DNA from 2 places in the Solidesulfovibrio sp. DCME genome. Region 1 is predicted to be linked to the other one. Evidence: riboswitches for the same ligand, from Rfam matches in the RefSeq annotation. Region 1 holds a riboswitch; the other holds the start of a gene.

Region 1 (7,353 bases):
GAGGAAACTCTGGCCGCCAACCTGCGCGCAGCCTCCGCTGCGACAACAACCGCGCCCAACGGCGCTATCGTCTTGATGATGGTGAAACATGAAAATAGCTGATTTGATGCCCTCAAGAAGTCGGTTTGTCTCTTTAGAATTTTTTCCCCCAAAGGAGCACAACGCCTGGCAAGGATTCGAGTCACAGATAGAACGGATGGCTGAGCTTGCCCCTCTGTTCGTTTCTGTGACGTACGGAGCCGGCGGCGGCACGCGGGCCACCACCCTTGCGACGGCCTCATGCCTGCAGGAACGGTTTGGATTATTCCCCATGGTCCATCTGACCTGTGCTGGGGCGACCCACGAGTCCATCGTGAGTTTCATGGAAGAACTTCAGGACATTGGAATAACCAACATCCTCGCATTGCGGGGCGACTTGCCGCCGGGCGTCCTTCCGACGGCGAATTCCGGCTTCTCTCATGCTTCCGATCTCGTTGCCTTCATCAGGTTGCGGTATCCGGAAACGGGGATCGCCGTAGCCTGCTACCCTGAAGCGCATCCGGAAGCCGCCAGCATCGCCGACGACCTTGAATGGACCAAGCACAAACTGGATGTCGGCGCGGATTTCGCCATCACCCAGCTATTTTTCGACGTCCGCTGCTATAATGATTTCGTCGCCCGATTACGCCGCAGGGGTGTCGTCAAGCCTATCATTCCCGGCGTGCTCCCGCTTCTCAGCATGCAATCCCTGCACAGGATTCTCTCACTTTGCGGCGCGAGTATTCCGGTAAAACTGTACCTTGAGTTGGTGCAGGCGGACAAAGATGGCGGAAATGAAGCCGTACGGCGCAAAGGCATAGAAATCGCACAACGCCAAATTCGTGACCTTATTGAACAGGGAGCGTCAGGAATACATCTTTATACACTGAATAATGCGGATGCTTGTATCGATATATTGTCTGGTGTTGACTATTTCGATACTCAAAAGAAAATATCTAGCCCCTCACACGAGGTTGTGACCTGATGATTCCGCCATGGCTTGTAACAGACTGCTATGAAAAGCCCATCGCAGCCGTTCACCGGGATAATCACTCGTGATCCCGGTGAATGGGACGACTTCCCGGCAGAGCCGTGATGCGAGGCGTATCCGTGAACGGATTGCAGTCTACGGCTAGATTCCAGTCATGGTCGCGGTGGTGGTGACGAGCACGCCCTGCACAAGACGCACCCGCACCCCGAGGTTTGCGGCCGCCTCGTCGCCGAGAAGGAGCAGGTTCATCGTCTGAGACAAGGCGAAGACCAACATGGCCCCGGCGACGACGCACAGGGCGGGGATCGGCAAAGAACCCAACGTGGCCGAAGACGTGTCGCCCATGAGCCAGACCAGTGTGGCGTGCAAGGTATGATCCCTGGTCATGGAGAGGAAAAACATGATGGCGGCCGAACAGAAGGCATTGACCATGACGCCGGACAGGACAAGGGAGGGCGTTGCCACGTGCCCATCCCGTAGCGACAGGGTCACGGCCACGCCAAAGGCTGCCATTGCCCCGAAAAAGGCGAGCGGTCCGGCTCCCAGGAACGTGGGCAAACCGAGCAACATGCCGCCCACCACGCCGAGGGCCGCTCCACCGGACACGCCGAGGATATAGGGATCGGCCAGTGGATTGCGCACCAGCGTTTGGAAGACCAAGCCACTAAGAGACAGCGCGCCGCCGGCCAAGGCCGCCAGCAAGCTCCGGGGCAGCCGCAACTTCCAGACGATGGCCAGGACGGTCGGGTCGCAGGCGTCGCTTTGGGCAAGCGCCCGCAGCACATCGTGCAGGGGAAGGGAACTCGATCCAACGACAAGGCCGGTGATCAGGGCCGCCGCGAGCAGCCCGGCAAGGGGCAGGCAGACCAGGGTCAGCCGGACGGACAAGCCGGCGTCGGCATATTTCACGGCTGTTTCCCGGCCGCAGGCGCGGGCGGTTGGCCGAGGCCCCATACAGGACCGATCCGGGACCGCGCATGATCTCCACGCGTTCCACGTTGTCCAGGGGAATCAGCGCAAGATTGCCCGAGCCGGAGGGGTTGCCGTCCACCAGCACCAGGGTCTTGGCATCCATGTTCGCCCCTGGCGAGACATAAGTGTCGAACCCTCGCAGGCGAAAACTCGTGTAAGCGCCTGGGTACTGAATGGTCGTGCCCGGCGATTTCCGGGCGATCAGTTCGCCCAAGGTGTCCACGCCCAGTTGGTTGATTGTCTCCCGGCCGAGGACCTCGACATGGACGGGAACCTCGCTGGCCGGAGCCGGGGTGGCCGTGGCCGTGACGAGCATTTCAGGAAGGTTGAACGTGTCTTCCCGGTCCTCGGCCGCCAGGCCCAGACAGGGCAAGACCATGACGACAGCCAGCGCAGCCAGCACGCAACGCATAAAAAGACCTCCTGCTTCGTTGAAGAAGAGGAGGGCCCGAGGAAACACAGACACGACACCCCACCAATCAGACGGGGTGTTGTCCATGGGTCGGCTCTGCCTCGAAGCCCGCCATGACTTCTCGCAGGCTGGTCTCCCGGCTCAAGGATCGTCCTACTTGCCGCGCCTTCCCATCCGCGCCTTTGCGCGGACAGTGGCTGTGTGCGGTTTTCGTCCCCTTTCACGGTTGCGGGCCAGCGCCGGTTTCGCACCGGACTTCCCACTTAGCCGCATCGCGGATGCGGACCTGCGAGTTCAATAATGCAGAGTAGTTGCCCGGCTCATACAGATATTGTCAAGCCGGATTCCCTCTTGCGCCCTCTCCCGAGGGGGCGGGCACCAGCGCTGCCAAGAGTATAGGAGCGTGTAACCTTCGCAGCCAATCAGGGACACACTACCGAGGGGCTATCGATCACGATACGCACGCGCCAACTCCACAAAGGCCCTCAGGTAATCGATGTCGGCGTCTGCCTCGCGGATACCGAGAAATATTTTCTTGTCTATGCCTTGCGCTCCCAAGCGCACCGGGAACACGGCGAATTTGCCGGCGTTCTCTTCGACCAGCCAACGCGGCAAGGCGGCCACGCCCCGGCCGCTGGCCACCATTTGAAGCATGATCTCGGTGGTTTCAATCCGCTTGTGCTGTTTGGGGATGATGCCGGCAGGCGTGAGGAATCGGGAATAAATATCGAGCCGATCAATGTGGACCGGGTAGGTGATCAGGATTTCCGCTGCAAGCTGTTCCGGCTCAATATGGCTCGCTGCGCGCAAGGGGTGGTTCGGCCCGACGACCAGCACCTGCTCATAGTCGAACACCGGCTCGAAATATAAGCCTGTCTTGTATAATGGATCGGGAGTCACGAGCAAATCGATTTCATAGCCGACCAAGGCCCCAATTCCGCCAAACTGGAATTTCTGCTTCACGTCCATATCCACAGCCGGCCAGGCATCCAAGTACGAAGCTGCAATCTTCAGCAACCACTGGTAACATGGGTGACATTCCATGCCAACGCGCAACGTGCCGCGCTCACCCTGTGCGAACTGATGGAGCCGCTCTTCAATGTGAGCGAACTGCGGCACCAAACGATTCGCTACCGCTAATAAATAGGTTCCTGCCTGTGTTGGACGCAGGCAGCGACCTTCGCGACGCCATATTGCTACGCCGAGCGTGTCTTCCAGCTTGCGAATGCTGTGACTCAGCGCGGATTGCGTGAGGTGTAAATGCGCTGCGGCGGCAGTCAGCGAACCGTGCTGCGAGACGGCGCGGAGGGTCTCCAGGTGGATGCGCTCTAACATGGCCGGCTTCCTCATCTATGAGCAGACGTCATGAGAATGTGAGAAAATACCATTTTTGTTCATGGTTTCAAAGCGCTATTTGGCCATCCTGGCATCGCAATAAAATCAACCGGAGAGAGGGGTATGGCATACACGCACAATCTTGGCTTCCCGCGCATCGGGGCCGCACGCGAGCTCAAATTCGGCCTCGAATCCTATTGGAAAGGCACGTCTTCCCTCGATGCCCTCAAATCGTTGGGGGGCACCCTCCGCCAGCGCCACTGGCAGGAACAATTGGGCCTTGATCTCGTGCCCGTCGGCGACTTCGCCTTTTATGATCACGTGTTGGACATGAGTTTCACCTTGGGCAATCTGCCCCATCGCGTGCGCGCCTTCCACGGCGATGCGCTGGACAATTCCTTTCGCCTCGCCCGCGGTCGCTCGGCCCAGGCGGCGGACATTCAGGCACAATGCCGCGACGGTGTCGCTGCCGGAGAAATGACCAAATGGTTTGACACCAACTACCACTATATAGTCCCCGAGTTCAGCGCCGACACCGCGTTCAAGCTTGATGCCTCGCGCTTGCTAGAGCAATTGGCCGAGGCGAAGGCCCTGGGCGTCAACGCCAAGCCGGTGATCATCGGGCCTGTCACTTACTTGGCGCTTGGCAAGGCCAAGGACGGCTCCGACAAGCTCGCGCTGCTGCCTCGGTTGCTCCCTGTTTATGCCGCATTGCTGGACATGCTGGCCGCGCAGGGCGTGAAATGGGTACAGGTCGACGAGCCGCTTCTTGTCACCGAACTCGACAACGAGTGGAAGCAGGCAATGGTCACGGCCTATGAGGCCCTCAGGCGCAACGCCCCGAAGCTCCTGCTGGCTACCTACTTCGGCTCCCTGCAAGAGAACCTGCCGCTGGTCGCCGGCTTGCCGATCCAGGGCGTCCACCTCGACGCCGTCAACGCGCGCCACGAAGTCGATGATCTTCTTGCCCGATTGCCGGCTGATCGCGTGTTGTCCCTGGGGGTCATCAACGGCCGCAACATCTGGAAGGCCGACCTGAACGCCGTGCTCGACTGGTTGGAGCCTCTGGCTGGAAAACTGGGCGAGCGTCTGTGGATCGCCCCTTCCTGCTCTTTGCTACACGTTCCCGTAGATCTGGAGAGCGAACAGAAACTTGACGCCGAGGTTGCATCCTGGCTGGCTTTCGCCAAGCAGAAGCTTGGCGAGTTGCGGGTGTTGGCCGTCGCCCTGAACCAGGGGCGCGACGCGGTCCGGGCCGAACTGGATGCCAATCGCACCGCCATTGAGGCCCGACGCAGTTCGCCGCGCGTGAACAACCCGGGTGTCAAGTCCGCCCTTGCGGAAATCAGGCCGGAACTGGGACAGCGCAAGAGTCCCTATGCGCAGCGCGCAGCCAGCCAGGCCCCGCTACTCAATCTGCCGAAGTTTCCCACCACCACCATTGGCTCCTTTCCGCAAACGGCGGAAATCCGCCAGGTGCGCAGCCAGTTCAAGGCCGGCAAGGTCAACGAGGCCACGTACCGGGAAGCCATGCACGGGGAAATCGCCCGGTGCGTGCGCGAGCAGGAAGCACTCGGCCTGGATGTCTTCGTGCATGGCGAGGCGGAACGCAACGACATGGTCGAATACTTCGGCGAACAACTCGACGGCTACGCCTTCAGCCAATTCGGGTGGGTGCAGTCCTACGGCTCGCGCTGTGTGAAACCGCCCATTCTTTTTGGCGACATCGATCGCCCGAAAGCCATGACCGTGGCGTGGATCACCTACGCCCAGTCCCTGACCAACAAACCCATGAAAGGCATGCTGACCGGGCCGGTGACCATCCTGAACTGGTCTTTCGTGCGTGACGACCAGCCGCGCTCGGTATCCTGCAAGCAGCTCGCCCTGGCCATTCGCAAGGAAGTATTGGACCTGGAAAAGGCCGGGGTGCGCGTGATCCAGATCGACGAGGCCGCGTTGCGCGAAGGCCTGCCGCTGCGCAAATCGCAATGGAAGGAGTATCTGGATTGGGCTGTGGAGTCCTTCCGCATCACCGCCAACGGCGTGGCCGACGAAACGCAGATCCATACCCACATGTGCTACTCGGAGTTCAACGACATCATCGCGTCCATCGCCGACATGGACGCCGATGTCATCACCATCGAAACCTCGCGTTCCGACATGGAGTTGCTCGACGCCTTTGACGACTTCAACTACCCCAATGAAATCGGACCAGGCGTGTATGACATCCACTCGCCCAATATCCCAAGCCAGCAGCACATCGTCGACCTTATGCAGAAAGCCGCCGAGCGCATCCCTGCGGAACGCCTTTGGGTCAACCCCGATTGCGGCTTGAAAACCCGCCAGTGGAACGAGGTGATCCCGGCATTGACCAACATGGTCACCGCAGCGAAGGCGCTGCGCGCCACGTTTGCTTGATGCAATCTGGAATGAGCCGCGCGACATTGAACGCCGCGTGGCCCCGATACACTCCATCCCACCAGCCCGGCTCCGTGTCGGGCTGCGAATTTTGAGGTGCCCACATGTTTGAACGGATCCGCCATACTCTCGACCAGATCGATCCCGAGGTGTTCGCCGCCATCCAACAGGAAAATCGGCGACAGGAAGATCACATTGAGCTTATCGCTTCCGAGAACTACGCCTCGCCAGCCGTGCTGGCCGCCCAGGGATCGCAACTCACGAACAAGTACGCCGAAGGCTATCCCGGCAAGCGCTACTATGGTGGATGTGAACACTGTCGATGTCGTCGAGCAGTTGGCCATCGACCGCGTGAAACAACTCTTCGGGGCCGAAGCCGCCAACGTGCAGCCCAATTCCGGTTCACAGGCGAACCAGGGTGTGTTTTTCGCCGTGCTCAAGCCGGGCGATACAATCATGGGCATGAACCTTGCCGAGGGCGGCCATCTTACCCACGGCATGGCGCTGAACATGAGCGGAAAATGGTTCAATGTGGTCAGTTATGGTCTGGACGACCAAGAGGATATCGATTACGCCGCGCTGGAGCAGCGAGCCCGTGAAAGCAGGCCCAAGCTCATCATCGCCGGTGCATCGGCCTTCGCGTTGCGCATCGATTTCGAACGCATTGCCCATGTGGCCAAGGAGGCCGGGGCATTTTTCATGGTGGACATGGCACATTACGCCGGCCTCATCGCTGCAGGCGTCTACCCTAATCCCGTTGCGCATGCCGACTTCGTGACCACCACAACGCACAAGAGCTTGCGTGGTCCGCGCGGTGGGGTGATTCTCATGCGCGCCGAGCATGAGAAGGTTGTCAATTCGGCGATATTCCCTGGCATTCAGGGTGGGCCACTCATGCATGTCATTGCCGCCAAAGCCGTTGCCTTCAAGGAGGCGATGGCCCCGGAATTCAAAATATATCAGCAGCAGGAGTTGAAGAATGCAGCCGAATTGGCTGCAACCCTGGGCAGTCGCGGCCTGCGTATCGTTTCCGGGCGCACGGAGAGCCATCTGATGCTGGTGGGCCTGCGCGGCAAGCGGATCACAGGCAAGGAAGCCGAGCGCGTGCTGGGTTTGGCCCGTATCACCGTGAACAAGAACGCCATCCCCAACGACCCCGAAAAACCCTTCGTCACCTCCGGCATCCGTCTTGGAACACCGGCCATGA
Region 2 (7,353 bases), 1.3 Mb from region 1:
TGTTGACGTGCTGCCCGCCCGGGCCGCTCGACGGCGAGGCCGTGAAACGCAACTCGTCCACGGGGATGACCACGCCGGGCAGGATGACCAGCAGGGAGGCGTCCACGGGGGCCGTCATGACCGGGTGGTGATGGTCAGGCGCGGGGCGGCGGCCTGGAGCCGGGTGACGAGGTCGGGCGGAAAAACCGTCTGGCCGGCGGCGGCCAGGGCCTCGTCGGCGCAGCCGTCCGGGCGGAAGGCCTGGATGACCCAGCGGTCGGCCCCGGCGGCGGCCAGTTCGCCGGCCAGGGCCACGAGTTCCGCCTCGTCGAGCAGCCCCGGGTGCCAGGTGGTACGGGCCTCGAAGGGAACGGCGCCTTTGAGCAGCAGGGCCAGGCTGGCAAAGGCCGCCCGGCCGCCGCCGTCGCGGCCGGTGATGCGGTCGTAGGCGGCGCGCGGGGCTTTCACGTCGAGCCCCACCCAGTCGCAAAGCGGCAGGACATCGGCCAGGGCCTCCGGGAACATGCCCGTGGTATGGAGCCCCGTCTTGAAGCCGAGCTCCCGCACGGCGGCAAGCGTCGCGGCCAGGCCCTCCTGGAGGGTGGGTTCGCCGCCGGAAAAGACCACGGCGTCGAGAAGCCCCCGCCGGCTCTCCAGCCAGGACAGCACCGAGGCGGCGTCGCGCTCGCCCTCGCCGCCGATTTTGCGCAGCGGTTCGTTGTGGCAGTAGGGGCAGCCCCAGGGGCAGCCCTGGCAGTAGATGACCGCCGCCAGGGCGTCGGGGAAATCCAGGGTCGAAAGGGGCGTCACGCCGCCGATGGTCAGTCCGTCCATCCGGGCTCCCTTACCGTTCCCGCTGGCCGGGGGCAAGGGGCGGCCGGCCGGGTGGCGCCGGCCGCCCCGATAGGCCTCGTGTGGCGTTCTGAAAAAAACAGGGAACTGTTTTTTTCAGAAAGAATAATTATTCAAATTATTATTCTCGAAATTCGTATGCACGAATTTCGAGAACGCGACACTAGGACGCGGTTGTCGGCTCCGCAAAGCAGACCCGCTCCTCGTACTCGCCCTGTTTGCCGGTGTTGAATGCCGACTTGGGCCGGTAATAGCCCATGACCCGGGTCCAGATCTCGCAGGCTTGCGTGCGGCCTTCGGCGGCGCAGCGGGGGCAGGTCTCCTGCTCGCCGGGAAGATACCCGTGGACGTCGCAGATGGAGAAGGTGGGCGTCACGGTCACGTAGGGCAGGGCGAAGCGCGACAGCGACCGGCGCACGAGGTTCTTGCAGGCCTGGGCGCTGGAAAGCCGCTCGCCCATGTAGAGGTGGAGCACCGTGCCGCCGGTGTATTTGCGCTGGAGCTCCTCCTGGCGCGAAAGGGCCTCGAAGGGGTCGTCGGTGAACCCGACGGGCAGCTGGGAGGAATTGGTGTAATAGGGCTTGTCGTCGGTGCCGGCTTGCAGGATGCCGGGGAAGCGTTTGCGGTCCTCGCGGGCGAAGCGGTAGGTGGTGCCCTCGGCCGGGGTGGCTTCCAGGTTGTAGAGGTGGCCGGTGCGCTCCTGGAACTCGGTCATGCGGGCGCGCACGTGGTCGAGGAGCTTGACTGCCAGGGCGTGGCCGGCCGGCGTCGCGATATTGTCCGCGTCGCCCGTGAAGTTGCGCACCATTTCATTGATGCCGTTGACGCCGATGGTGGAGAAGTGGTTGCGCAGCGTCCCCAGGTAGCGCTTGGTGTAGGGGAACAGCCCGGCGTCCATGCGGCGGCCGATCTCCTTGCGCTTGATCTCCAGGCTCGTGCGGGCGGTCTCCAGCAGCCCGTCCAGGCGCGCCACCAGGCCTGCCCAGTCGCCGCGATGCAGATGGCCCAGGCGGGCGCAGTTGATGGTGACCACGCCCACGGACCCGGTCTGTTCGGCGCTGCCGAAGAGGCCGTTGCCGCGTTTGAGCAGTTCGCGCAAATCGAGCTGCAACCGGCAGCACATGGAGCGCACCATGCCGGGCTCCAGGTCGGAATTGAGGAAGTTCTGGAAGTAGGGGAGCCCGTACTTGGCCGTCATCTCGAACAGGATGTCGACATTGGGCGAGTCCCAGGGGAAATCCTTGGTGATGTTGTAGGTCGGGATGGGGAAGGTAAAAACGCGCCCTTTGGCGTCGCCGGCGGTCATGACCTCGATGTAGGCCCGGTTGATGGTATCCATCTCGGCTTGCAGGTCGCCGTAGGTAAAGGGCATCTCCTCGCCGCCGATGACCGGGTGCTGGCCGCGCAGGTCCTCGGGGCAGGTCCAGTCGAAGGTCAGGTTGGTAAACGGCGTCTGGGTGCCCCAGCGCGAGGGGACATTCAAGTTGTAGATCAGCTCCTGGATGGACTGGCGCACCTGGGCATAGGAAAGCTTGTCCTTGCGGAGAAACGGGGCCATGTAGGTGTCGAAGCTGGAAAAGGCCTGGGCGCCGGCCCATTCGTTTTGCAGCGTGCCCAGGAAGTTGACGATCTGGCCCACGGCGCTGGAAAGGTGCCTGGGCGGGTCGGCCTCCACCTTGTCGGGGACGCCGTTTAAGCCCTCCTGCAAGAGCATTTTGAGCGACCAGCCGGCGCAGTAGCCGGCCAGCATGTCCAAATCGTGGATGTGGAGGTCGCCTTCTCGGTGGGCGGCGCCGACTTCCGGCGGGTAGACGTGGTTGAGCCAATAGTTGGCCACCACCTTGCCCGAAACGTTGAGGATGAGCCCGCCGAGCGAATAGCCCTGGTTGGCGTTGGCGGCCACGCGCCAGTCCTGGCGGTCGAGGTATTCGTTGACCGAAGCGGCCACGTCCACCACGGTTTTCCTGTCCTGGCGCAGGCGGGCGCGCTGCTCGCGGTAGACGGAGTAGGCGCGCATGGTGCGGAAGTGGTTGGCGGAAATCAGCGCCTGTTCGACCACGTCCTGGATGCGCTCGATGTCGGGGACCCCGCCGGAGAAGCGGTGGGACAGGACCTTGACCACCTGCGCCGTGAGCAGGCCCGCCTCGTCGTCGCCGAAGTCGCCGGTGGCCGCGCCGGCGCGGCGGATGGCCGAGCGGATCTTGTCGGCGTCGAAGGGCACGACCTGGCCGTCGCGCTTGCGGATGCGGGCCGGGACGGCGGCCACGGCCGGCGGGCGGGCTTCGGGTTTTTCGGGGACATTTTCGGAACGGACGACATCGACGGCAAGGTTGCCGTGCTCGGTCGGCGAAAGCATGGGTGGTCTCCCTGGTCTGGGCTGGCGCGGTGGCGCCGGTTCGTGAAAGCGGTTCGGACAGGCGGCGCGGGGGCCAAGGCCCTCGCGCCTGCCGGGTCGCCCTCCCGCGAGGCTCCCTCGACGCCGCCGGCCGTTGGCCGACGGGCGTTGGCAGGTCTTCGGACTCGCGAACGGGCCGGCGGATGGCCGGGGTGCCTAGTGCCCGCCGCTTCCCGGAGGGGTGCTCCAGTGCTTGGTGGCGGGGGTCGTTTTCGCTTACCGCTGCGGGGCAGTTCCGGAATTGCGCCGGATTCCCTCTTTCGGCCCGTACCGCTCCCTCCCCCGGGGCGGACGGACACCAACGCAGCCCCACTGTATGGGAAAAGCGTTGGGCCGTGTCAACGCCGTCCGTCCCTTCCCCCTTGGCAAGGTTTTTCTGTCTCGGGAGGGGGATGGACCCTTTTCGAACAGCCTGACGACAGCGGGCGATTAAGGAAGGCGGCGAAAAAACTAGAGAACTATTTTTCTCTTATTTGTCCGCTAAATTGGCCAATCCGCCGGATCGCGCCCACCCGGCTCCCCCATTGGGGAGGTCCAGGAGGGGCACTGCCCCTCCTGGCCGCCGGAGGCATCTTCCCTTCTTCCGCCTACTTGTAATCCTTATCCGCGGCCTTGACCGTCTGCACGAGCCGCATGAAGTCCACGCCGGCCTGGTGCATGTGGGTGTAGTGCTCGGCGTAGTCGATGTCGATGCCGGACATGGACTGGGCGACGCGGATGTCGTCGAGGAAGCGGGTGACGGCGGCGGGGTCGGGGCTGTCGCCGAACTGGCGGGCAATGGCGTCAAGGACGAGGGCGCGGACGGCCTCGGCCTTATCCGGGCGCAGCCTGGCCAGGATGGCGGCGAGGGCGGGGTTATTGTCCAAGGTAGGCCTTCTTGATGTCCACGTTTTCGCGCAGGTTTTCGGCCGTGTCCTCCATGACCACGGTGCCGGTTTCCAGCACGTAGGCCCGGTCGGCCAGTTTCAGCGCGATGTTGGCGTTTTGCTCGACGAGCAGGATGGTCATGCCCCGCTCCTCGTTGACGTTGCGTATGATGCGGAAGATGTGCTGGGAGATCATGGGCGAAAGCCCCAGCGACGGTTCGTCGAGGAGCAGCATTTTCGGGCGGCTCATCAGCGCCCGGGCGATGGCCAGCATCTGCTGCTCGCCGCCGGACAGGGTGCCGCCGTGCTGCTTGCGCCGCTCGAACAGCACCGGAAACAGGCGAAAGACCAGGCCCAGGTCGGCCTCGATGCCGTCGGCGTCGCGGCGGAAAAAGGCGCCCATGTCCAGGTTCTCCCGCACGGTCAGGCGCGGGAAGATGCGCCGGCCCTCGGGCACCTGGCACAGGCCCATCTCGGGCAGCCTGTCGGCGCGCAGGTCGCGGATGGATTTGCCCTGGTAGCGCACGTCGCCGGCGCTGGCCCGCACGATGCCGCAGATGGTCATGAGCGTGGTGGACTTGCCGGCGCCGTTGGCCCCGATGATGGTGACGATCTCGCCCTCGTTGACGGTCAGCGTCACGTCGCGCAGGGCCTGGATGCGGCCGTAGTGGGCGCATACGCCCGTAAGTTCCAGGATGGCGGCCACGGCTACTCCGAATCGTCCGAACGTTTGCCCATCCGCGCCGCCGGCCAGAGTCCGGCCGGGCGCACCAGCATCATCACGGCCATGGCCCCGCCGAAGGCCAGCATGCGGTAGAGCTCGAAGCCCCGGAAGACCTCCGGCAGGGCGACCAGGGCCAGGGCGCCGAGGATGACGCCGGGAATGGAGCCCATGCCGCCCAGGACCACCATGGCCAGCACCATGGCCGACTCGATGAAGGTGAAGCTCTCGGGGCTGACAAAGCGCATGCGCGCGGCGAAAAAGGCCCCGGCCAGGCCGCCGAAGACCGCGCCCAGGGCGTAGGCCAGAAGCTTGAAGCGGAAGGTGTCCACGCCCATGAGCTCGGCCGCGGTCTCGTCCTCGCGGATGGCCTCGAAGGCCCGGCCGATGCGCGAGAAATTGATGCGGTAGACGGCGATGACCGTGAAGACCGCCAGGGCCAGAATGATGTAGTAGAGGTATTCGAGCTTGCGCAGCAGCAGGTACTCGAAGGAAAAGGAGCCGTCGGCAAAGGTCGGGATGTAGATGCCCGGGGCCTTGATGCCGAGGATGCCGTTGGGGCCGCCGGTCAGGGCCATCCAGTTGTTGAGCACGATGCGCACGATCTCGCCGAACCCGAGCGTCACGATGGCCAGGTAGTCGCCGCGCATGCGCAGGGTCGGGTAGCCGATGATGCAGCCGGCCGTGGCGGCGAAGACGGCGCAGATGGGCAGGCAGACCCAGAACGGCAGGGCGTAGTGCACCGAGAGCAGGGCGTAGGTGTAGGCGCCGACGCCGTAGAAGGCGATGTAGCCGAGGTCGAGCAGGCCGCACAGCCCGACCACCACGTTGAGCCCGAGTCCCAGGCAGATGTAGACCAGGACATTTATGGCCACGTCCTGGGCGTAGCGGTTGGTGATGAGCGGGTAGGCCAGGGCGAAGGCGGCCAGGGGGACGTAGAGCATCCAGCGCGGGGCGCGCGACAGGGTGCCGGTCACGCCGTCGCGGGCCCGGGCCAGGGGCGTGAGCACGGGGTCGAGGGCGCCGCGCTTGCCCAGGCGGAAAAGGACGAAGCAGACGGTCGCGGCCACGGCCACGCGCAGCCAGACCAGGAAGGAATCGGCGAAATGGAGCCTGCCGTCGCGGATGCCCAGAAGCGGCCACAGCAGCAAATAGAACCAGGCCAGGCCCAGCCCGAAATACAGCCAGGATTTCCTAGACCCGCGTGTCATCGACGTTTTCTCCCATGATGCCGGTGGGCATGAAATAGAGCACGAGGATGAGGATGACGAAGGCGAAGACGTCCTTGTACTCGCCGCCGTGGGGGATGTAGGCGGCGGCCAGGATCTCCACCATGCCGATGACGAAACCGCCGATCATGGCGCCGGTGATGTTGCCGATGCCGCCGAGCACGGCCGCGGCAAAGGCCTTGATGCCGGGGACGAAGCCCATGTCGTAGCGCACGGAGCCGTAGTAGAGCCCGACCATGATGCCGGCGGCGGCGGCCAGGGCCGCGCCGATGGCGAAGGTGGTGCTGATGACCTTGTCGGAGTGGATGCCGACCAGGGCGGACATGACCTTGTCCTGGGCCGTGGCCCGCATGGCCTTGCCGATGCGGGTCTTGTAGACCAGGGCGTTGAGCAGGAAAAGCAGCAGGGCGGTCACGGCGATGATGCCGATCTGCATGTAGCTTACGCGCACGCCCAGGGTCTCGAAGCCGCCGTGGGTGAATTCCGTGGGGTAGGCCTTGTCGTAGACACCCTGGGTCAGCATGAGGCCGTTTTGCAGGAAGATGGACATGCCGAGCGCCGAAAGGAGCACGGACAGGCGCGAGGACTGGCGCAGGGGCTTGTAGGCCACCTTCTCCACGGCCATGGCCAGCATGGCGCAGTAGCCCATGGCCAGGATCAGGGCGAAGGTCAGCCCGAACCAGGGATGGGCCTCCATGAGGCCCTGGGAGGCCATGTAGCTTAAAAGGATCACGCCCATGTAGCCGCCGGCGGCGAAGATCTCGCCGTGGGCGAAGTTAATGAGCGAAATGATGCCGTAGACCATGGTGTAGCCGAGCGCCACCAGGGCGTAGACGCCACCAAGGGTCAGGCCGTTGACCAGCTGTTGGATGAGGTATTCCATGCCGCCCGCGCTTTTCCGGGGGGAAGGCGCGCGGCCTTCCCCCCGGGTTCCATGCCGTTAGTACTTTTTGCCCGTCTGCGGGTCCCAGAAGTTGGCGAACTTGCCGTCCTTGACTACACGGATGATGTAGTTGGAGCCGGATTCGCCGTTCTTGGCGAACTTGATCTTCTTGGAGGCGCCGTCCATGTCCATCTTGAGCAGCTCTTCCTTGATCTTTTTCGGGTCGGTGGACTTGGCGGCCTTGATGGCGGAGAGCAGCGAGTAGGCGGCGTCGTAGGCGTAGGCCGAATAGGCGCCGGGCTTGCCGAACTTCTCGTAGGCGGCCATGAACTTCTTGTAGGCCGGGGTGGTTTCGTCGATGTAGCCGAAGGTCAGGTAGGCGCCCTCGGCGGCGTCCTTGGCGATTTCCATCAGCTGGGGATGGTAGA

The links. Region 1 has a riboswitch for cobalamin ahead of ACP59X_RS17630 (TonB-dependent receptor plug domain-containing protein). Riboswitches for the same ligand answer to the same signal wherever they lie in the genome.
Region 2: it holds a riboswitch for cobalamin, as region 1 does, so the genes downstream of both, ACP59X_RS23320 (ribonucleoside triphosphate reductase) here and ACP59X_RS17630 (TonB-dependent receptor plug domain-containing protein) in region 1, are expected to answer to the same signal.

The regions. Positions count from the first base shown of each region.
Region 1 covers NZ_CP188261.1:3,982,655-3,990,007, reverse strand. The annotation lists gene ACP59X_RS17645 (hypothetical protein) at 1-102, shown strand, start outside; gene ACP59X_RS17640 (methylenetetrahydrofolate reductase) at 89-1,003, shown strand; gene ACP59X_RS17635 (FecCD family ABC transporter permease) at 1,151-1,918, opposite strand; partial or broken gene ACP59X_RS17630 (TonB-dependent receptor plug domain-containing protein) at 1,962-2,297, opposite strand; cobalamin riboswitch at 2,503-2,698, opposite strand; gene ACP59X_RS17625 (LysR family transcriptional regulator) at 2,838-3,728, opposite strand; gene metE (5-methyltetrahydropteroyltriglutamate--homocysteine S-methyltransferase) at 3,852-6,146, shown strand; partial or broken gene glyA (serine hydroxymethyltransferase) at 6,251-7,353, shown strand, end outside.
Region 2 covers NZ_CP188261.1:5,280,643-5,287,995, reverse strand. The annotation lists gene arfB (alternative ribosome rescue aminoacyl-tRNA hydrolase ArfB) at 1-118, opposite strand, end outside; gene ACP59X_RS23325 (anaerobic ribonucleoside-triphosphate reductase activating protein) at 115-813, opposite strand; gene ACP59X_RS23320 (ribonucleoside triphosphate reductase) at 995-3,187, opposite strand; cobalamin riboswitch at 3,320-3,544, opposite strand; gene ACP59X_RS23315 (hypothetical protein) at 3,814-4,092, opposite strand; gene ACP59X_RS23310 (ABC transporter ATP-binding protein) at 4,082-4,798, opposite strand; gene livM (high-affinity branched-chain amino acid ABC transporter permease LivM) at 4,801-6,024, opposite strand; gene ACP59X_RS23300 (branched-chain amino acid ABC transporter permease) at 6,008-6,925, opposite strand; gene ACP59X_RS23295 (branched-chain amino acid ABC transporter substrate-binding protein) at 6,983-7,353, opposite strand, start outside.